Regions from separate parts of the Leptolyngbya sp. CALU 1928 genome, predicted to be linked through region 2. Evidence: predicted binding sites of a transcription regulator. Region 2 holds the regulator's gene; each other region holds the start of a gene.

Region 1 (7,629 bases), on a different contig from region 2:
GGTGTATTGTAAGGCGATGGATAGGGGGAGGGCTGGTCAACCGTAGACGCACGCACCTGAGAAGCACTCCGTAAACTATCACGATGAACGCCAAGCAGCGCGATCGAGAGTAGCAACCCACTCCCTACGCTTAAAGAAATAAACCAGGTTGGCACAGCGATAAAACGTCTAAACACTTGCTCAGATCAAAACACGTTGAATCAGATTGTAAAGGCTATCTTGGCAACGGTTACAAATCAGTTCAAAAACTGTTTGCAGCCACCAAGATAGCCTTTATTCGTGACTAGATTTTAGTGCAGTAAGAAATTAGTCAAGCCAAAGTTATAATTCAGCAGCCTTAGTAGCAAAACTCATTTCGGTTGCAATGCTCTCACCGTAAGCTTCTTCCCCATGCTCATGTACATCCAAGCCTTCGTCTTCCACATTGTCCTTAACCCGCAGAGGCATAAATTGCCCAATCACCTTAAGAATGATAAAGGTGCCAACCCCGGCAATCACATAGGCGATTAGGACTGCCCAAATCTGAATCAACAATTGATTAAAGTTGCCAAACAACAACCCATCTGCCCCCAAGCCATTGACTGATTTGGTTGCAAAAATCCCGGTCAAGAGTGCGCCAACGGTTCCACCCACGCCATGAACGGGATAGGTGTCGAGGGCATCATCAAACTGAATTTTTGCTTTAAAGTTGACTGCAAAAAAGCAGACAATAGAAGTGATGGCACCAATGAGAATTGCCGAAACCGGAGTGACAAAGCCGGCTGCCGGCGTGATACCCACTAACCCAGCCACAAAGCCAGTGCCAATTCCCACAGCGGTTGGCTTACCTTTGCCAAACCATTCTGCCAGTGCCCAAGTTAACCCAGCAGCTGATGCTGCAACGGTGGTTGCTACAAATGAAACTGTGGCAGAAGGCCCGACCCCGATGTCTCTACCAATGCCGATCGCACTCCCGCCATTAAAGCCAAACCAGCCAAACCAGAGGATTCCCACACCTAACAGCACATAGGGCACATTGTGAGGAATGATCGGTTTAATCGTGTAATCCTTGCGTTTACCAATCATGTGAACCGCAACGACTGCCGAAATTCCAGAGCTAATATGAACCACCGTTCCTCCGGCAAAGTCCAAAGCGCCTAGATGCCCCAGATACCCTCGTCCCCAAACCATGTGGGCAAGAGGGCAGTAGATAAACGTAGACCACAGAACCAAAAACCATACATAGGCTTTAAAGCTCATCCGCTCGGCAACTGCACCAGATACCAGCGCTACCGTGATAATGGCAAACATCATTTGGTATGCCATGAACAGTTGATGGGGAATGGTTGCCCCATAAATTGGTTCTGGAGTCAACGCAACTCCATTCAAGCCAAACCACTGCAAGCTCCCAATAAATTGACCAATCCCGGTTTCCCAATTGTCTTTATCAAGGGCAACATGGGCAAAGCTGAGGCTGTATCCCCAAAACACCCAAGTGACTGCCACAATTCCCATCGAAACAAGGCTCATCATCATGGTGTTGAGGACGTTGCGCGATCGCACCAAACCACCATAGAAAAATGCCAATCCGGGGGTCATAAACAGGACGAGCGCTGTGCAAGTCAACATCCAAGCGGTATCGCCTGTGTCAATCGCTTCATAGGGATTCGTTCCAGCCGCTGCTGCGGGAGCTTGGGCGATCGCCATATCAGCCAGTGGACCGCCCAGTAAGCTTAAACCAGCTAAAAACGCTAATGGAACACAAAATGCGACTGCCCATTTCAACCATAACTTTTGACCAGCCCTTCTACTGCTCCTGCCAGCGAAGTGTAGATAGAACTGATTGAATGAAGAAACCAAATTAGAAAATCTAGAAGATGATGGGCGATCGCCCATCATCTTTCTGTGGTGCTTGAGTTTAGCCATTATTACCCGAAAATCCTCGCAACTAACACAGAAGCAATGTAAAAAGCAGTACATCAACAGAGGCAGAAAACACCCAATCGCTTGATGTTTATCACCACTGCTTGCCTGCTAGCCATAGGATCAATCCAAAGTAGATATATAAAAGGAAAACTGCACCTAGATAGCACAGTATACGAAGACTGAAATCTTCCTATAGGCAGAATCTGATGAAGTTGATTGTGAGCCTATCGGTTAATGCAAGTTGTATTACAAGTGACAAAATACGTGAGGTGGTATTCTGCAAAGTCTATCGAACCACCTACCTATGACGGTACTCAGAAAATATTTCCTGTCTTTATCCTGTTCAACAAAAAAGTGGAACCTTAAATTTTTAATAAATTAAGATTCCACTATTTTAGGTAGTCTTCATTCAAAGTTTGGTCTATGTTTCTGCTTTTTCAAGCGTGTAACCGTTCTTTATCGCTAGCTCAATAATTTTTGCTTGCCACTCCAGAGCTATCAATACTACCGGATAAATCGGTTGGTAAACCTGTGCTGTCTTTAACGAACCCTGCATAGGCTTCCATGCCATGCTCGCTAATATCTAGCCCAATAAGCTCTTCCTCTTCAGTCACGCGGATGCCTAAAGTCGCCTTCAGGACATACCAGAAGATAGTGGAAACCAAGACAGTGAAACCACCCACTGCCATCACCCCGACAAATTGATTCCAAAGTTGCCCAATTCCACCACCCAAAAGCAGTCCAGCGGCTGGACCGGCTGTATACAGAGCACCAGGCGCATCGCTTGGACCCACTGCAAATAGACCGATAGCTAAAGTTCCCCAGACTCCACACACTAGGTGAACTGAAGTTGCCCCAACCGGGTCATCAATCTTAAGCTTGTCAAAGAACCCTACTGCAAACACGACTAAAATCCCACCGATCGTACCAATCACAGCGGCGGCTGGAATCGTAACAAAGGCGCACCCTGCGGTAACGGCAACTAATCCTGCCAGAATGCCGTTGATGATCATGGACAGATCCGGCTTGCCTAGATAGAGCCATGCCGTAATAGTTGCAGCAAGTCCGCCAAATGCACCTGCGGTGTTGGTCGTGATCGCAATATGAGAAATTAGCGAACCATCCCCCACTGCCATCGTTGAGCCGGGGTTGAACCCGAACCATCCTAACCATAGGATCAGAGCACCTAGAGTTGCAATGCTCATGTTATGGGCAGGTAGGGCGTTGGAATGCCCATTGGCACTATATTTACCTAGCCGAGGACCCAGAATTGCGGCAGCCATCAAGGCAGCCCAACCTCCCACTGAGTGAACCACGGTTGAACCTGCAAAATCCCAGAAGCCCAATGTGGCTAGCCAGCCTCCACCCCAGATCCAGTGTCCAGTAATGGGATAAGCGATACCAACCAGTAAGACACTGAAGATTAAAAAGCTAACAAACTTGATGCGTTCTGCTACGGCTCCAGATACAATCGTGGCGGCTGTTCCAGCAAAGACAAGCTGAAAGAAAAATTTTGCAAGCAGGGGGACGCCTGTCCAACTGAGCGCACTAAAGATGCCTTTATAAGCGTCTCCTGTGGCGGGGCTGTTGTCTGCACCAGCTAAAAAGAAGCCACCGCCGGTGCCGATGAAGCCACCTGTGCTGCTGAACATTAACCCAAATCCGATCGCCCAGAATGCGATCGTGGCAAGGGCAAACACAATCAGGTTTTTAGCGAGAACATTCACAGCATTCTTCTGGCGGCAGAAACCAGTTTCCAACATGCAAAAACCAGCATTCATGAAAAACACCAACATGCCAGCCACCAATACCCACATGGTATCGAGACCCACTTTGAGGGTTTCAGTGGTTTTTGCTACATCTGCGAGGGTCGGTGCGCCTTGAGCAAATGCTTCATACCCCCAAATTAATACAATGATCAGAGCAAGGGGAATGCAGGCTTGAGCGCTGGGGGATAGCTTTCTAGAGTACCAATCGAGCGATCGCCACTGGTTCTTTTGGGCTGGCATTAAACGCTGCTTCCTTCGGGCTGAAGGCGGCTTAACCGGAAGTCTCATGGTCATTAGTAGGAATTCCTCACTGAGTTTAAGTTAATGAGTTTGAGTTAATGAGCGGCACTTTGACGAGTAGCATCCTACATGACTAGTAGGAAGATGAGAAAACTGAAATTAGCGGAACCCTGAGCGATCTCACTGCTTCAAAAATCTTGAAGCGAAACAATCAAACGCTTAACGCATGAATTTTCTGGGTGCTATCTCATCTTTTTGAGGATGTCTAAGAAAATAACAAAAATAACCCTTAATGAATTGCATCTTTTTCGACTCGGTTATTCTGTAATCTTTTATACAAAAAATACTCTCTGTGGAGAATGATAAAAAGTTGTTAAGTCGATGACCATCGAGCATACTATGAACCAAAGTTTTTCTCTACCATAGGAAAAATTTCCATAGTGACAATCCGTAAAATCCGCCCCGGTGATTTCTATGCTGATTTGATTCAACACAGGGGTTGCTAAGCATAGGTTTAGGCAGAGAAGGCATAATATATCCGCGAGAAAACGTCAAAAAAACTGACAAAGCCACCGTTATGGGGTAGATATGTCTAGGGAACTTATGAAGCTTGGTGAACTATGGGCAGCGTGGGTAGGTTTTTTATCAAATTCAATCCGATGAGTCCTTTGAATCAGAGATCGCGACTGGCGATCGCCGTGCTTACTCCACTTCTATTTTGTGCAATTGAGCGATCGCACCCTGTTTCAGCAACCCTAACGATTGAGCGATCGTTAGATTCCAACAGCACCTTAGAGCAACCAAGCTCTGAACAACCCGCCATCGCGCAACCGCTGCCCCCTGCCAAAAGTCTCGCTTGTCAGCCAAACCAAGCGACTCAAACCACCAATGGACTGCTCCAACTGGTTAAAAACATTTCTCAAACCGCCAATTGGGTCGAACAACCTGCCTTTGGGATGGACGCGATCGTCGGTCAGATAGCGCCTCAGGTCATGGCGTATCTCAGTCCTAGCCCTTTTCCCGAAATCAACTCTCTCGCACGGAAAGCCAAAGTACCCGTCATGATGTATCACGACATCTTGCCGGAAAAACTCGTATTTTTTGATGTCACACCCCAAGAATTTGAGCAGCACCTCCAGCTAATCAAACAAAAAGGGTTAACTCCCATCAGCATGGATCAACTGGTCGTCCATCTCCGCACAGGCAGCCCATTACCAGCCAAACCAATCTTGCTCACCTTTGATGATGGCTACAAAGGGCATTACGACTATGTATATCCCCTGTTAAAAAAATATAATTACCCCGCACTCTTCTCGATTTATACCGCGAAAGTTGGCAAACAAATGGGACGCTCCAGCCTGAACTGGGAGCAACTGCGGGAAATGGCGAAAGATCCGCTTGTGACCATCGCCTCCCATAGCGTCAACCACAAGGTAATGGAAGGCTTGACTCCGGCACAACTGCTGCTGGAAACTCAAGATTCCAAACGCATTCTAGAAGCAGAGTTAAGTAGACCCATTCGCTACTTCACCTATCCAGAGGGCAAATTTGACAAAGCCGCCATGGAGTCTGTGCAAGCAGCAGGTTATGCAGCAGCCCTAACCATGAACGATGCTGAGGAGCAGCTAGCAGGTCAGTCACAAAGTTTATTGGCGATCGGGCGCATCGGGCAATCCCGTATTCAAGAAATGGTTGATATTGCTTGGGGCGGTTCCCCAGCGCCATCCGTCAGTATGGGGTTCAACTTCACAGCCCCTGTCCGTCGGCTTGATATGACAATCAATCAAAATCCGTTTATTTTTATTGCTGGCGGCAAGCCAGTCACCATTCACTACAACACCCGTGGGCAAATCCCTCAGATCATTGCAAACACCCCCGTCATCGCCGCTGTAGATGGCACATTCTTCTCCTTAGAAATGCTCGAATCAAACGAGATGCTAGGTCCAATCTATAGCCAAAGCCATGGTCAATTTATCCCCGGCAAACGAGGCGAAATTCCATTTTTAGAAAATCGACCCCTCGTTTTAATCGGAACAGAAGCAGTCCAATTTATTCCTTTCAACCACAAAAAACACAACACTCTAAAGTCCATGCAGGCAGAGATGCCCACCCTGACCGATGCATTTGTTGCCGCTGGCTGGCTAGTTGAAAGGGGAAAACCTCAGCCCATAGAACGATTTGGTCGGTTATACAGCGTCAATGAATTAAGGCATCGCGCCTTTTGGGGCATCAATCAACAAGGGCAACCCCAAATCGGCGTTTCCACCGAACCCATCGGCTCTGTAGATTTAGGTATTGCCCTTGCCAAAGCAGGTTTTCGAGATGCGGTCATGTTAGATTCCGGTGCCAGCACCTCTTTAGCATTCAAAGGCAAGTCCCTAGTAGCCTATGAACCCCGTGCCGTACCTCACGTCGTCGGTTTAATTCCGCCTTCAGGCGACGTAGGCACAGCCTGCCCTGTGATTACATCTTCCATTTTTCCCTAAAAATCTTACAGCGTCTTAGTAAGTCAGAAAAACAACAGTTTTATGGGTGCTGCTTTTTGACTCTTGAATGATCATTAAACCCCCATGCTATTATTGAAGACTGCTGACTTGTGTAAACTCAAAACTCGGATGACCCATGGCTCTGCTGCAACAGCAAAAACAAGAAATCATTTCCTCCTATCAAGTTCACGAAACTGATACAGGCTCTGCTGATGTACAGGTGGCAATGCTAACTGTACGGATTAACCGCCTTAGTGGGCACCTAAAAACCAACAAAAAAGACCACTCTTCTCGTAGAGGTCTGTTAAAAATGATTGGTCAACGAAAGAGCTTGCTTGCTTACATCCAAGCCGAAGATAATGCTCGATACCGCGCACTAATCACTAAATTAGGCATTCGTGGCTAAGCTAGGAAAGCGAGTATGTCGAAAAATAAAGACAAAAGCGAAGACCTTGCAGAATCGCTCCAGAAAAGCGATTTTGTGAGTACTTCGCGACTACCGTTTGAGCCTGTTCCGAACCGTAAGAAAGCTCGTCAAAACGGTTCACAAGATTCAAAGTCTAAGTCTGGCGCAAACTCCGAAAGAGATTCTCTAGAGGAGACGAAGTCAACGACAAAACAGGCGAAGCAAAGTCTAGCTTCTTCCCGCAGCAATTCGTCTACTATTCCTGAAGTCGTGAGCATGCGGATGGTTAGACGAATTGCGCTTTTTTCAGGCATTCCATCTAGCCTTGGAATGCTGACGTTTGTAATTAGCTACGTTGTGGTGAGCCAGCACTACTTTAAACTTCCATCTGTGGTGGTTTTGCTGGTGAGTCTAGGCTTCTTTGGATTGGGCGTTTTAGGTCTTAGCTATGGTGCCCTTTCTGCTTCTTGGGATGAAGATCGAGTTGGAACTTGGTTTGGCTGGAGCGAATTTAGAACCAATTTTGGACGTACGATCGCATCTTGGCGGGAAGCACGGCAGAAGACATCCTAATCCTCCACACGCCCCACTTTAAAGATTTTGCTTTGCACACCATTCACACCGTACCTAAGGATAAAAAACCATGATTGTGGTCATGAAAACTGGTTCTCCAGAAATCGAAGTTAACCGCTTGACTGAAGAATTTTCAAGTTGGGGACTTAGCCCAGAAAAAATTGTTGGCAGTCACAAGGTTGTCATTGGGCTAGTGGGTGAAACGGTGGATTTAGACCCTCGGCAAATTCAGGAAGCAAGCCCTTGGATC
Region 2 (7,629 bases):
AATGCCACGCCGGGGCGTGTTGATGACGCGCAGGAGACTAATCGTATCGAAAGGGTTGGCGATCGCCCTGAGATAGCCCAACACATCTTTGATTTCTTTGCGATCGTAAAACCGCAAGCCGCCCACGACTTTGTAGGGAATTTGCAATTTCACCAGCAAGTCTTCCATTGCGCGCGATTGGGCATTGGTGCGGTATAAAATCGCAAACTTCCCGTAGTGCAATTCAGGATGCTTGGCTTCTAACTGGCGAATTTGATTCGTGACAAATTCTGCTTCTGAGGTTTCGTCGTCGGCGCGATATAAAAAGATCGGTTCACCTTCACCCCGCGTTGGCTTCAAGACCTTATCAATGCGTTCGGTGTTGTTATCGATCAGTTGGTTGGCAACTTCTAAAATATTTCGGGTTGAGCGATAGTTTTCCTCTAGCTTTACCATCGTGCGGGTGTCATCGTCATGCAGGCGATCGCCAAAGTCATCCTGAAACCCCATCAAAATCGTGAAATCTGCCGCCCGAAACGAATAAATAGATTGATCCGCATCGCCCACCACAAACACCGAGCGATAGTCCCATTCGTTAAAGGTATTCGAGTTTTCGCCATTGGTTACAAGCAGACTAATTAAATCGTATTGCGTCCGGTTTGTATCTTGATATTCATCCACCAACACATGACGAAACCGCTTGTGCCAATAGGCGCGGACTTGCTCGTTTTGTTTTAATAACTGGACTGGCGTAAGAATTAGATCATCAAAATCTAGGGCATTATTCGCCGACAGCGTATCTTGATACATGCTGTAGACATTGGCAATCACCCGTCCCCGAAAATTAGACTGATCTTGTTCTAAATCTTGAGGCGAGAGGCTCTTGTTTTTCGCATTACTGATGGCATAACGAACCGATTTTGGATCAAACTTTTTGTCGTCTAAGTTAAGTTTTTGGGTAACAATCTCTTTGACTAAACTTTGAGCATCCGATTCATCAAAGATAGAAAAATTGCGCGTCCATTTGCGCCCATTGCTATCTTGATATTTTTCAATATCAAGCCGTAAGATTCGGGCACAAAGCGCATGAAATGTCCCGATCCAAAGCTCTTTGGTAATGGTTTTATAAACGTGGGATTTCAGCCGAGTTTGCTCACTAGGCGAGAGCGCATCTAAGGGCTTGCCAAAATCGCTGCGAGCTTTTTGATCGGCAAATAGCTTTTCGATCCGCTCTTTCATTTCCCGTGCGGCTTTGTTGGTGAAAGTGACCGCCAAGATATTTTCGGGATCGACTTTATGGTTCAAAACCAGGTTTGCAATCCGGTAGGTGAGCGCTCGCGTTTTGCCAGAACCTGCTCCCGCTACCACTAACAGCGGACCGCAGTAATGTTCTACGGCTTGACGCTGAGAGGAATTAAGGTGGCTGATATCGAGAGTCTGGCTCATGGAGGCTATTTTGTGGAAGGTGCGGTTTCTAGATAAGGGTATCGCATCTTGCCATCCTGTGGAGTCCGGCAGAGGGTTTATTGGGGGCGATCGCCCCGGACTGATGCTAATTTATCTAGCCTAAGCCATGCCCAAGATTTCGTAGCCCGCATCAACATAAAGAATTTGCCCTGTCATGCCGCTGGATAAGTCGCTGCATAAAAAGGCGGCGGTGTTGCCCACTTCTGTTTGGGTGACCGTGCGGCGTAAAGGTGCTACTGCCTCTACGTGATGAATCATATCCAAAATGCCGCCCACCGCAGAGGATGCCAAGGTGCGGATAGGTCCGGCAGAAATGCCATTGACTCGAATATTTTGAGGACCTAGTTCTGCTGCTAAATACCGGACACTCATTTCCAACCCTGCTTTGGCAATTCCCATGACGTTGTAATTGGGGATCACCCGCACGCCGCCTAAATAGGTAAGCGTTACAATGCTGCCGCCTTCCGTCATCAATGGTTTTGCCGCCCCGCAAAGCTTGACCAAGGAATAGGTGCTGATGTCTAGGGCGGTGGCAAAACCAGCGCGAGACGTTTCCACAAAGCCACCGGTCAGGTCGTCTCGGTGGGCAAATGCCAGACAATGAATCAAAATGTCGATTCTTCCCCACTTGTCGCCTACGGTGTCAAAGGCGGATTGAATTTGAGCATCGTCTTGAACGTTGAGTGGCACAAATACGCTGGGATTGAGCGGCTCTACCAACTCAGCGACTTTTTTTTCCATTTTCCCTTTTTCATCGGGCAGATAGGAAATGCCGATGTTTGCTCCGGCTTTGTGAAGCTGTTGGGCAATACCCCAGGCGATTGATCTGTTGTTGGCGATTCCGGTCACAAGGGCATTTTTTCCAGTCAAGTCGAGCATGGTGATCAATACTTTGAGGGCACCTATGAGGATACTGAAATATGAGGTACAAAGATAGCAAGCTAAAATAGTTCAAGGGTTCCAAGTTTAGCTTCGGAAATCAGTTTTAATGGATCTTAGTAATTATTCTTGCAATGAATTTTGTTCAAGTTGCTAGGCTGCGGTTAATATACTGATACTTCCTAGGCTCTTTTATAATGGTAATGAGAGAGCATTAGATTAGTAGCTCCAGCCTTTTTTATGTGAGTTGAGATCGCCCCATTTTGTAACAACGAGTACAAAAAAACCTCTAGGAGTGCGTTTAAGTATTCTAAGTTACAGAGTTAAATGTCAGGCATTCGACACTTTTCATTCAACGAGTTGGCACGTAATAAGGACTCCGAGCAGGGGAATTATGGTTGTGACGCAAGATAGACCACTGGCATCGGTATTTCGTCAGATGGGAAGTGGGGTGTTTCCTCCCGTTGTCGAATCGTTTGAACGGGGTAAGACAATTTTCTTTCCAGGCGATCCCGCTGAACGCGTCTACTTTCTAGTCAAGGGAGCCGTAAAGCTCTCTAGGGTATACGAAGCGGGGGAAGAAATCACAGTTGCATTATTGAGAGAAAATAGTGTGTTTGGGGTTTTGTCGCTGATTACAGGTCATCGGTCTGATCGCTTCTATCATGCCGTGGCATTTACGCCCGTGGAGTTGCTTTCGGTGCCGATTGAGCAGGTCGAGAAGGCGTTGAAAGATAACCCTGATTTATCGATGATTTTGCTACAAGGCTTGTCTTCGCGCATTTTACAGACCGAAATGATGATTGAAACCTTGGCTCATCGGGATATGGGTTCTCGATTGGTTAGCTTTTTATTGATTCTGTGCCGAGATTTTGGCACCCCCACCAAGGAAGGAATTACGATTGATCTGAAGCTGTCTCATCAGGCGATCGCCGAAGCAATTGGCTCTACCCGCGTTACCGTTACCCGGCTTTTAGGCGACTTGAGACAAGATAATATGGTTTCGATTCATAAAAAGAAAATTACTGTTCATAATCCTGTAACGTTAAGTCAGCAGTTTACCTGATGATTTAAGGTTTGAGACGCTTAAAAATAAAAGCCTTGCGCTCACAAATTAGCGCGTAAGTAGAAGTCATCATCAAAGATTCATGGGGTAGGCTATAGATGAGCTTGCCCCTGTTTGCATTGCAAAAGTTGGAGCGTTTTGGTTTGGAGCAGCGATGTCTACGGGGCTGATCCTAATATTTGCAATTTTGGTGATTGGTGGTGTGATTGCCACTGTCGGCGATCGCATTGGCACCAAGGTAGGAAAAGCCCGCCTTAGCCTGTTTAACTTGCGCCCTCGTCGGACGGCGACCTTAATCACCATTTTGACTGGAATTGTCGTTGCCGCCTCTACCTTAGGAATTTTGTTTGCAACGAGTGGTCCACTCCGCACGGGAGTGTTTGAGTTAGGCACGATTCAACGCAAGCTAAGACGGGCACGCGGTGACCTAGACAGTGCGAAAAGCCAGTTAGAAACGGCTCAGTCTCAAAAGAAGCGCACCGAAGCAGAGTTAAACCGGGCAAAAGCCCAAGAAATTGCGGCTCAAAAGCAATTGATGAGTACTCAAAAACAGATTCAGACGATTGGCGGCTCCTTAAAAAGCGCGATCGCCGAACGGAATCGCGCCCTGAGCGATCGTGTTGCAGTCCAACAGACTCTCGAACAAAACCGCAGTCAACTTGCCGCAATCTCTGAGCAAGTACTGCAATTCCGCTCCAATATTAGACAACTGCAAGCTGAGCAGAGTCGAGTTGTGGCAGTGGCGGAAGAGGAAATTAGAGCCAAAAATGCGGTTATCAATGAGCGAGAAGGGCGACTCAAACAGCTAGAAGCCCAGCAAGATTTTTTGGTGCAAGAAATTGGCAAGCTAGAGCGGGAAGCTGAGGGTTTACGCCGGGGCAATGTAGCAATTCAGCGAGGGCAGGTACTCTCTTCTGCGGTCGTTCGGATTCTTGACCCGCGCTCTACTCAAGCCGCGATCGATCAGCTTTTGCGAGAAGCGAATCGATCGGCAACCCAACTGGTGCGACCCGGCACAAAACCCCAGGGACAAATGATTCAAATTACTCAAGCTGAAGTAGATCAACTGATCAAGCAAGTGAGTAGCGGTCAGGATTACGTCGTGCGTATTTCTTCGGCTGCCAACTATCTCACTGGCGAAAACTTGGTTCAAGTTTTTGCAGAAGCGGCTCCCAACCGGGTTGTTTTTCGAGAAGGGGATCTGATTGCTGCCACTTCGCTTAATCCAGCGAGCCTCAGTGAAGTGCAAATTCAGCAGCGCATTAATCTTTTAGTGACAGCCGCAGGATTTCGGGCGCGTCGCTTGGGAATCCTAACCGATACAGTGCAAATTGGCGATGGGCGAGTGCAAGATCTACTGGCATTCATCGAAAAACTGCAAGGATACAATGAGACGATTGAGCTAAGGACGATCGCCGAAGAAACAATATTTACCGCAGGTCCTCTCAAAGTAAATCTGGTTGCTGTACAAAATGGCAAAGAACTATTGCGATCGCAATAACTTCTTTAGCCGTGGCTACACTATCAACGACTTATTCCGGGCGATCGCCCTTCTCGAAAATTGGTTAGAGGTTTTCTGCATGGTAGATCATCGTTTACGCCCCCTTGTAATCCAAACAGTTTCTCCTAACCTTGAGGACGACGACTCTTACATCGACTATCACTATCACACTCCTGGTGAATTGCCAGGAGCGCTTGACATCGATCCAAATGCGTCACCACCCGTCATTGTGTTAATTGATTACTGCAAAGATGCTGCTAGTCGCTGTGAGCTAGATACCCCTGAAGAGATTATCCCCTATCTGGATACTGGCTCAGTCTCTTGGGTGGATGTGAAAGGGTTTGGGAATGAAGACATTATGCAGCGATTGGGGCAAGTCTTTAATCTGCATCCACTCGTGTTAGAAGACGTGGTGAATGTGCCGCAGCGCCCAAAGGTGGAGGAACACCCAGAGCAACTGTTGATCATTGCGCGTATGGTCACCCTAAGGGACGACGAAGAAACGTTTGAAAGTGAGCAGGTTAGTTTTATCCTGGGTCGGCACTACTTGCTTACAGTTCAAGAAGAGCCCCGCTACGATAGCTTTGGCCCTATTCGAGAGCGCATTCGCACCAGTAAAGGCACCATTCGTTGTAGTGGGGCTGATTACCTAACCTATGCTCTGCTCGATTCCATTATTGATGGATTTTTCCCAGTCTTAGAGATTTATGGTGAACAGCTAGAAGAATTGGAAGATGAGGTCGTGGCGAGTCCTAATCGTCAAACTCTGCAAAAGATTCATGATCTTAAACGGGATTTGCTCACCTTGCGTCGGGCAATTTGGCCTCAACGCGATGCCATTAATGCCTTGATTCGAGATGGCAGTGACTTGATTAGCAGTGATGTGCGTGTGTATTTACGGGACTGCTATGATCACACGATTCAAGTATTGGATATGGTGGAAACCTATCGAGAACTGGCTTCTAGCTTGATGGATATCTATCTATCGTCTGTTAGCAACAAAATGAACGAGGTAATGAAGGTCTTGACCGTTACGTCTTCTATCTTTATTCCATTGACATTTATTGCCGGAGTGTATGGCATGAACTTTAATACTGAAAAGTCGCCTTGGAATATGCCAGAGTTGAATGCTTACTGGGGCTATCCTCTCTGTTTGGCGGTGATGCTAGCGATCGCGATCGCCATGGTGACTCTATTTTGGCGCAGGGGCTGGTTTGAAAATATGGCAGCCGTGAAGTCTCCTAGTAACGCTGACAAAAAAGCGCTTGGGGTGGGTAATCCTCGATGAGATCGCTAGACCCAATCATCTTGGTGATCTACCTCGTTGTGATCATTTGGGCACTGTCCCAGATTGTGAACAGTTTCAACGATGAATATACCGTTTCTTTGGATGACGACTCTCTAAAGCAGCAGTTAGCCAATCAAAATCTTCAGGATATAGTCGGCATTGGCTTCGATTTTGAGAAACGCTACGAGTTTGGTAAAGATGACAAGCTCAAACAGTTTGGAGTCAAAGTGACCAATAAATCTCAGACTCATTCCATCTACATCGATTGGGATTATTGCGCCACAACCGATTTGCAAGGGCGATCGCGCCGCGTCACCCGTCTTGTTCCGGGCACCACCTTAGACTTATTTCAAAACCAGGTCTTTAGCACCGTTGCCCCCGGTGCAACCTTAAAAGAAATTATTACCGCAGAGGACGTTTTGAAGCGTAAAGAGCCGACTAATAAAGATGCTGCTGTGGCGCTGGAAATGGAAGTCAGCAAACCGCTACTAGACTTTGACGCGCTTAAAAAAAGTAAAGATGATCCCCCCAAGAAAAAATACGCCCGATTTGTCGCAAGGATAGACCCGTTAGAGTTCACGCTGGATTTGGCGCTACGACTGATTGGCTCCACTTATAGTGCAGAGGGCGATCGCATTCAACTACGCTGCAAGTTCATTCTAAAAAAACTGCCCTGGCAAGCCGGATTACCCTGGAACCCAAGATAATCCCTTCCCTTTCTCTCTTCTCTCTTCTCAACTACACTAGTCTTGGAAAGAGTAGGCGAGATGGTTGCGAGTTGCGATGCAATTCGAGGAAAGTCCGGGCTTCCAAAAGACCAAACTTGCTGGGTAATGCCCAGTGCGAGTGATCGTGAGGATAGTGCCACAGAAATATACCGCCGAAGAGTGAGGACTGAGGTACGAGAACTGAGGGTTGAGAATTTCACTCATCACTCATCACTCATCACTCATGACTACTCTGGTAAGGGTGCAAGGGTGCGGTAAGAGCGCACCAGCAGTATTGAGAAGTGCTGGCTAGGTAAACCCCGGTTGGATGCAAGGCAGTAGGAGCTAGGGTTGGTCTTTTTCCCGCTCCGGCAGGGATGCAATGCATCTTTGCGAGTCCGCTAAAGGCGTTTGGCAACAGCCGCCTTAGATAGATAACCGTCCCCTTTTGAGGTGAACAGAACCCGGCTTATGTCCTGCTCTTTCCTCCAATTTATAGCTCAAAGAATATAGCTCAATAAAACCAAAAATTCCCCTGGTTCTATCGAACAGAGGAATTCAAAATCTAATGGGTTTACCGCAACGCCGTCTTACCTCAGTTTTTGACCTGGTGCTAGACCAGGTGGGCACTATCTGCCTGTGCTTTAAGTTTCCGGGTTACATGCTCATTTCTGTTTACATGCCCGGTATACTGCCGCCAGACTTTGTAGTTCCCGCATTCAGAAGGAATAGATCATAAAAC
Region 3 (7,629 bases), 250 kb from region 2:
GCTGCTCCACAAAGGTGAAACAATTGGCGTTGCCTTACGAACACGGGTTGGCACTAAGCCTGTTTATATATCTCCGGGGCATCGGATTAGCTTGGACACTGCGATCGCCTACGTCATGCGTTGCACCACTAAATATCGCTTACCCGAAACAACCCGCCATGCTCATAAACTGGCATCGGGACCTGCAATCGACGCGATCGCGGCTTCACCTGATCTACCCGATCAGCTTTCTCTTTTTTGAGCTATCGATTGAAGCAAGCAGCGATTCGTTAAAGTGAACTCATCGGTAAATCTTCTAATCCTAATCAACTCGTGAATCTACCTTCTTTTATCTGGCTTTGGCGAATTGCAGCATGGTCCATGGGTTTGTCTTGGCTTGCTTATTTCCTGCTGGGAGTTTCTGGGCTGTGGATGCGATCGCTGAGACAAAATGAGCAGATCCGCCCAGACTGGTTACGTCCAGTACATTTTTTGCTGGGGTTAACTTTAGCCCTTTTAGTACTGGTGCTACTGGCGATCGGCATTGTTGGCACTTTAGGCGAATATGGCAGCCTAGGGCATTCCGTGCATCTCATATCGGGGTTAGCCGTCGTCTATCTCGTGTTTCTATCTGCCTGGAGTGCCGTGCAAATTAGCACCGAGCGCTTATGGGCGAGGCAATTGCACGTTGGCATTAATGCAGTCTTGTTAGCAGGGTTTATCGGCGTGTCAGTCACAGGCTGGACAGTGGTGCAGAAGTATCTGCCCTGAAGCATAGATTTGGGTGTAGGTTGTAAGGAATTGGAATGGAGTAAGCAGGATAGTGAAATCGGCTCAGACATCACAAGAGACTCAATCTAGTTCATTGCCAGACACTTTTCCGGCAACGTTTTGGCTCTCGCCGTTAATTCGCATAACGTTACTGGGGTTATATGTGGCTTTGACAGCGCCTTTACCTTTATTGCCGCAGACAGACGGAGTTGCCGTTTCCCCTACATGGCTGTGGTTGGGCATTGGCTTAGGCTTTATCGCGCTGTATGGAGCGTTGTCAGAGCGGGTTGTGGTAGCTGAAACTGAGATTCAGGTGACCTATCCAGCCTGGATGCCGCGATTTGTGCGGAAAGGGTGGGTGCTGCCGTGGGCGGAGGTAAAAGCCCTAAAACCTCGGTCTACCGGGCAAGGGGGAATTGTATATTACTTCTTGAGTCAAACTGGGCAGGCATACCTGCTGCCCATGCGAGTTGCAGGCTTCTCGCGTCTAGTGCGCGTGGTGCAGGAAAAAACGGGCATTGACACGAGTGATGTGCGCCCATTGTCGCAACCATGGATGTATTTGACGTTGTTAGGGTTGACGGTGCTATTGCTGCTGGTCGATAGTTGGACAATTTGGACCGCTTTGTCGCTCACGGCATGATTTCCTCTGCTCAACCTGCCCAAATTCGCGTAGACCGGGTGAGTTTCGCCCCGCAACTGTTCAAATCTGCCAAATTAGGGCGCAGGGATCAATCCAATCTGCCTGCTTACTACTCGCTGCGGGATGTGTCGTTTGAGGTGGCTCAAGGCGATCACATTGCCATTGTGGGTGCCGCTGGAGCAGGCAAAACAACTCTATTGCGACTGCTGAACCGCCTGATTTCTCCGACTCAGGGATCGCTTTATTTCAACGATCGCCCTTACACTCAAATTTCACCCGTTTCCCTGCGACAACAAATTCTCTTGCTACCCCAAGAATCTAAACTGCTGGGGATGACCGTGCAAGAGGCATTAGCCTACCCATTGCAACTGCGGGGCGTTTCGCCGCTCGCGATCACAGCCCAAGTCAGCGAATGGCGCGATCGCCTCCAAATTCCATCTGAGTGGCTGTCTCGCACTGAACAGCAGCTATCTCTTGGGCAACGGCAATGGGTGGCGATCGCCCGTGCATTGATTGCTCAACCTAAAATTCTTTTGCTGGATGAACCGACTGCCTCCTTGGATATTACTCAGCGTCAGCAATTTTTATCCGTTTTGGAGCAATCCGGCTATGCAACCACTGTTGTAATGGTGACCCATCAATTTGATCTCGCTCAAGCTTGGTGTACCCGTGTTTTACATTTTCAGCAAGGGCAGTTAATCACTAATCAATCCGCGAATCAGATCAACTGGCAGATGATTGAAGAGACTTTGCAGCAAGCTGCGATCGCTCAGGAAGAAGAATGGGCTTAAACAATCAAAAGTTTAGGCAATGAAAAAGGCTCTCCTATTTGGATTTGGAGAGCCATCGCTCGATCAAAAAATTAGAACAGAACATTACCGTTTTAGGAAGTTAGCGCGACTTTATCCAACTCTTAACAACAGAGCCTCTGACCGAACGCATGAAAGAAACTTCAGTGAAACCGCTCAGACGGCTTCTTGGTTCTTTTCGCTCGTGCGGATGCGAATAATTTGATCAACTGGAGTCACAAAGATCTTGCCATCGCCGATCTCACCCGTCCGAGCCGCCACAATAATCTTATCGATTACCATGTCAACCTGCTCATCTTCAACCACAATTTCAACCTTGAGCTTTTGCAAAAACTCAACCGTATACTCTGATCCGCGATAGCGCTCAGTTTGTCCCTTTTGGCGACCAAAGCCTCTCACTTCAGAAACCGTCATGCCGACGATGCCTGCATTGACAAGCGCAATTTTTACTTCATCAAGCTTAAACGGGCGAATAATAGCCTCGACTTTTTTCAACTCCTTCACTCCTTATTTTTATGGGATGCTTTGTTATTTAGCATGTCACTTTCTATCACCGTCTAGAGCGAGTATTTTGTAACAAAAACTACAGTCTGCCGTCTGGCGATCGCACACTTTACCAAATACCTGCCTAATCGCTAGATACTAAAGATATTTCAAGCATTCATGGAAATGAAAATCTCTAACGGGAAGGCAATAACGGGCGCACAATCAAAAATCCGGTGCCAAACGCCGTCACAATAATCATGCAAATCACCAAAACCAGCCACCAAGCACCGATTTCTTTTGCTTCCGCTTGAGTAGTCGAAGGAGATTGACTAGGCTGTCCCGTAAACAACTTTCCAGGAATTCCGGTAAGCTGTTTCAGGGCATTTTTGGCAGGGGTTACAGCAGATGGCTGATTCAACTGAACGGGTTGTGCCAGGGTTTCTGTCGTTAATGAAGTCTCGGCAACTAGACTTGAAAAATTGTCTGTGTTTGAAGGGGCTACCTGCAAATTAGTATCTGCAAGCTGACGAAGATACAGGGCTGACTGAACCACTCGCTCAATTTCCAGCCGCAACTGCTGATTTCTTTGAACCAGATCCTCGTTTTGACCTTTCAGAGAATTGAGAGAAGTTTGAGTAGACTGCAACTCACTGGCGACTTCTCGATAGACCGAGATCGGGACGGATGGACTACGTGCCGCCCCTAGTTTTGAGACAGGCGCAGATGTTTTAGCAAGTTGCATCATCGGTTTAGTATTAACGTTAGAAGTCATAGGAAAGCAGTGTTTGTGGATACAGTAAAAAATGATTGCCCACACGATAAACGCAAACTCAAAAAGTGACCGTTTTTCTTGTAAGGGAAGAGGAGAGGGCAGAGTTCTAAGTTTTGAGTTCTAACTTTCTCCTTTTCCTCTTTCCTTAAAATCTGATTCCTAGTCCTATTTCTGAATTACAATCATGAGTCAATTTTCTACCGAGTCGATGATCCCATCTGAGTCTGAATTATCCAGTCAATCTTTCAGCCAAGCTCCCGAACCAAAGTATGGAGAGCGGTTGATTGAGTCCGGACAGTTAATTACCTTTCCAAATCCACGCATTGGCAGACGCTATGAAATTCAGCTTGTGTTGCCTGAATTCACCTGCAAATGTCCTTTTTCGGGCTATCCCGATTTTGCGACGATTTACCTGACCTATGTTCCGAATCAAAAGGTGGTGGAGCTAAAGGCGATTAAGCTGTATATCAACAGCTACCGCGATCGCTATATTTCCCACGAAGAATCGATTAACCAAATCTTGGATGATTTTGTGGCTGCCTGTGATCCGCTGGAAGTGAAAATTAAAGGCGATTATAATCCACGGGGCAATGTGCATACGGTGATTGAGGTGGAGCATCGTCACCCATCGATCCAGGCATAATTTGACTCCGCGTAAATTTGATCGAACAAAATAAGACTGGTGTTGTTGATAAATGTAAAGGTTGGGCACACTGAATAGTAAGGAGATGCAATACCGCGATCGCTCCCTTCCAGTATCCATGAATGAATCATTTAAATCGCCGGTCGCCCTTTCTAATCCTGCTTCTGCCGAAGATTTGTTGCTGAAGCTTCCCCCAGAAGCGCGGCGATGGGCTGAGAGCTTGCCTTGGGCACAGCGCCGCTATGTGTTGTCGTTGTGCCATCTGATGGGTGCTGCTGCGCCAGAAACACGAGCAAAATTTTTAGATGACTATACCGCCGATGGCTTAGTGTCTAAAGTTCTGGAAGACCGGGATACCAAGCAAAAAGTCAAAGAATACTTAAAGGAATTTAAGGTTAAAACTGACCTGGATACCAACTCGTTACGGCATTATATTCGTCAATTCTATATTCACTCGGCGCAAGATATGCGGACTCAGCCGCAGCTTTATCTAGAGTCGGCGTTGCGGTTGGTGATGAGTACGGAGGAACGCAACAATGTGTTCTCGTATATTTTGGGGTTTGAGTTGATTAAGATGATGTTTCGGATGAGTTGGTATCAGCAGGAAAAGCTATATCGCTTGCAGCGGAACCAGGAAGAGTTTTTGCAGACTTACATTAAGCCGATTCAACACGCTCATCGGATTAATCAAATTGTGGTGCCTAAAGATGAAAATCTATTTTTCGCGCGGCGCGATTATTATGTGAAGAAGCCGATTATGTCTGAGAAAAAGTTGGTGGAGTTGGCGATCGCCACTTTCCCAACGGATGTCACCACGAACATGGGCTTTTCGATCATTCGCCATTCTCAGTCCCTCATATTCGACTATCACTATATTTTTGAACTAGATCAAGACGCAATTTATCTGCAATGACCCATCTTTCTACCGACTTGATTGCTGAACTGACCCAACTCTACCAAACCTACGAAACCGCCCTTTGCACCAATGACTTAGCAACCTTGGACGCGCTGTTTTGGGAATCACCGGATGTGGTGCGATTTGGTGCTACTGAAAACCTGTATGGAATTGACGAAATCCGACAGTTTCGCCAAAATCGCCCCACTCAAGATCTAGCGCGAGAAATTTCCCATTTGACAGTGGTGCCCTTTGGCGACGACACGGCAGCGATTACCTTAGAATTTCGGCGCACTATCAAGGGCGTGGCGAGATCGGGCAGGCAAAGCCAGTTTTGGCGGAAGTTCCCCCAGGGATGGCGGATTGTGTCGGCTCATGTGTCGCTGTTGCCCCTTTAGTGGAATGGGATCGCGGTATCGAAAGGCGACCTTAAAGTTCACGCTGCATCATCAGTGCTTCATCATCTTCTTTCTCACCTGTATATGCGAAGCCCTGCTTCTGATAAAACGTCCCAGGATTTTCCTCTCCAGGGTAACAGCTTGTCAATAAAACCTTTGCGCCGGGGCGCGTTTTGACGTGTTCGATCAACAATTCCAAAGCGCGTCGCCCAAATCCGCACTTTTGAAAACGAGCATCAATCATAAACCGCCAAAGATAATAGGATGCCTTGACCGGATCATCTTCCAGCATCACAAAGCCGACTGGTGTTTCGTCGGCATAAATTGCTCGAAACCAAGCAACCTCTGGATAAAAATGGGCTTCAGCAAGAGACTCGGCATTGGAGGCAACGAATTTTTCTTGTTCGTCAGTTACTTTCAAATCGAGGATATCTTCAAGATTTTCTTGAGTAATTTCCTGTAGCGTAATAATTGCGCTTGGCAATACCATTCGATTTCTTCCAGTAAAAGTCGTTCACTACTTTAACTGATGGATTCAGTACACCTAAGTATTTAAACACGATTTTCATTGATAGGCTAAGCCAGACATAAACTCCCTTAACCTGCTTTGCACTTGCATAATAGAAAGCGGTGGAGATGCTTAGGAGAGGGTTTGTATGAGTCAGCGCGATCGCCCATTAATTCAACGGTCAAAGCGACAACTCAGTCAAGGATTTGGATGGATGGTCGTAGTAGGGGCGATCGCGTTGACGGGATGCAATGCCCAGCAGCCTAACCCTGCGCCCACAGAATCACCAGTCGTCCAATCTCCCGATCCCACTTCCACGGGATTGGTGCCTAATCCCAGCCCTACTGAGACGCTACCGAGTGTTAGCCCAACGCCCTCTTTAACTCCGTCTCCAACAGTAGAAAAGCCGGAATCCGTTAAGGCTGTGGAAACTAACTTATCGGGGTTAGTTAGCAAAGCTGGCAACTTAACCATTCAATCCGTAGACTGTCCCGCTAATTTGGCAGCACCCACTCAACCTGGAACTATTGCTGTCCCAGTGCCAAAAACGTTTGACTGTCAAATTAATTCGGATGCGGGTGTTTTTACCGTCCAAGTAGAGCCAACCAGTGATCCCAGTAAATTTCGGTGGGGTACTAAGGGAATGCTGCTACTCTCTAAATTGAATGACTTTATTCAAAAAAGCGCTGAGAGCAAAGCGATTGGCAAGGTGACTGTAGATTGTGGCGGCAAAATTCGACCTGCGAAGACTGGAGAAACCTTTGATTGTAAGGTTATCGATACGAAAGGGACGCTTCGCATGGTGAAAGTGACGGTGCGCGATGAAGTAGGGAATGTGTTTATTACCCCGCTTTAATCTACTGATCGAAAACTCTGCGTTACTAAGTGTCAGCAGGAGTAAGCGCGATCGCCCTTCTCGGTGTAAAAGCGCGATTGCGGTTTTGATTGAGGCGATCGTGTTTTAAACTTGTAGACCGACCTTAGATGTCTGAGCCAAATTCATAGCGGTTGATGAACAGACCAATGACAGCATCATGCAACCAAATGGACTTAGAGGCGTAATGCCTCCGGCAGGTTACGCCAATATAGGCTCCCCAAGCAGGAGCCCCTGCGTCAGCGTCGTAGGCGATGGCAAACCGATTCAAAGCAGGCTTCCATCTTTAATCGGCATCGTCCATTTTTGAGAGCTATTGCTTTTGGTACGCTCTCCTGGGATATTCGCTCAACACTCGCACCCCTTTTGCCAATCGCTTTGAGTGCCGCAAGTCTTGAAAATCCTACGGATTCGCTTCTTCACTGACCCAGTCGCTCATGAGTTTGTCCGTTTCAGCTAAACTGAGCGGCATAATCCCACAGCTACCGTCTAAAACTTAAACCCAGTCATACTTCCACAGGCTTCTATCTGACAGATCGCTTTTAAGCGGGGGAGGGTGACAAAGAATGCTGGCAACCAGCCATACTAAGTTGATGGGCGATCGCGACCCAGTCTCCTAATCGCTCATACTCCAGCACCTCAAATCCCACGGATTGCAGGGCTGCAACCACTTCAGGCTCTTGATCGGCGGTGAAGCCAGCGGTAATCAGAAGTCCGTTTGGGCGCAGTGCATGGCGATACTCGGCGGCAAGGGTGATGTGGATGCGTCCGAGAATATTTGCCACGATTAGATCCAGGTCAGAGGCTTGAACCGTGGAAACTTCCTGAGTGAGTGTGCCATTCATCCAGTG

The links. Region 2 encodes NtcA, which controls nitrogen genes in cyanobacteria. Its sites were predicted from a motif close to TTTGTANNNNNNNNTACAAA; they were not measured.
Region 1: a site for NtcA is predicted at 2,146-2,165, ahead of AC1S5B_RS07655 (ammonium transporter). Genes of this name have one in related genera too.
Region 3: a site for NtcA is predicted at 2,773-2,792, ahead of AC1S5B_RS25640 (P-II family nitrogen regulator). Genes of this name have one in related genera too.

The regions. Positions count from the first base shown of each region.
Region 1 covers NZ_JBXBCE010000001.1:1,640,567-1,648,195, reverse strand. Annotated here, with positions in the region: gene AC1S5B_RS07660 (GDSL-type esterase/lipase family protein) at 1-155, opposite strand, end outside; gene AC1S5B_RS07655 (ammonium transporter) at 322-1,905, opposite strand; gene AC1S5B_RS07650 (ammonium transporter) at 2,373-3,962, opposite strand; gene AC1S5B_RS07645 (polysaccharide deacetylase family protein) at 4,574-6,400, shown strand; gene rpsO (30S ribosomal protein S15) at 6,537-6,806, shown strand; gene AC1S5B_RS07635 (photosystem II biosynthesis protein) at 6,822-7,379, shown strand; gene aroF (3-deoxy-7-phosphoheptulonate synthase) at 7,450-7,629, shown strand, end outside.
Region 2 covers NZ_JBXBCE010000019.1:312,812-320,440, forward strand. Annotated here, with positions in the region: gene pcrA (DNA helicase PcrA) at 1-1,425, opposite strand, end outside; gene AC1S5B_RS26780 (hypothetical protein) at 1,424-1,549, shown strand; gene fabI (enoyl-ACP reductase FabI) at 1,546-2,325, opposite strand; gene ntcA (global nitrogen regulator NtcA) at 2,720-3,391, shown strand; gene AC1S5B_RS26795 (DUF3084 domain-containing protein) at 3,546-4,892, shown strand; gene corA (magnesium/cobalt transporter CorA) at 4,864-6,180, shown strand; gene AC1S5B_RS26805 (hypothetical protein) at 6,177-6,887, shown strand; RNA gene rnpB (RNase P RNA component class A) at 6,936-7,374, shown strand; RNA gene ssrS (6S RNA) at 7,458-7,629, opposite strand, start outside.
Region 3 covers NZ_JBXBCE010000019.1:62,168-69,796, reverse strand. Annotated here, with positions in the region: gene nfi (deoxyribonuclease V) at 1-241, shown strand, start outside; gene AC1S5B_RS25655 (DUF4079 domain-containing protein) at 313-750, shown strand; gene AC1S5B_RS25650 (hypothetical protein) at 803-1,393, shown strand; gene AC1S5B_RS25645 (ABC transporter ATP-binding protein) at 1,357-2,184, shown strand; gene AC1S5B_RS25640 (P-II family nitrogen regulator) at 2,359-2,706, opposite strand; gene AC1S5B_RS25635 (hypothetical protein) at 2,882-3,460, opposite strand; gene queF (preQ(1) synthase) at 3,645-4,103, shown strand; gene AC1S5B_RS25625 (cobyrinic acid a,c-diamide synthase) at 4,222-5,016, shown strand; gene hpxZ (oxalurate catabolism protein HpxZ) at 5,013-5,396, shown strand; gene AC1S5B_RS25615 (GNAT family N-acetyltransferase) at 5,428-5,886, opposite strand; gene AC1S5B_RS25610 (hypothetical protein) at 6,053-6,760, shown strand; gene AC1S5B_RS25605 (hypothetical protein) at 6,885-7,049, opposite strand; gene AC1S5B_RS25600 (50S ribosomal protein L11 methyltransferase) at 7,321-7,629, opposite strand, start outside.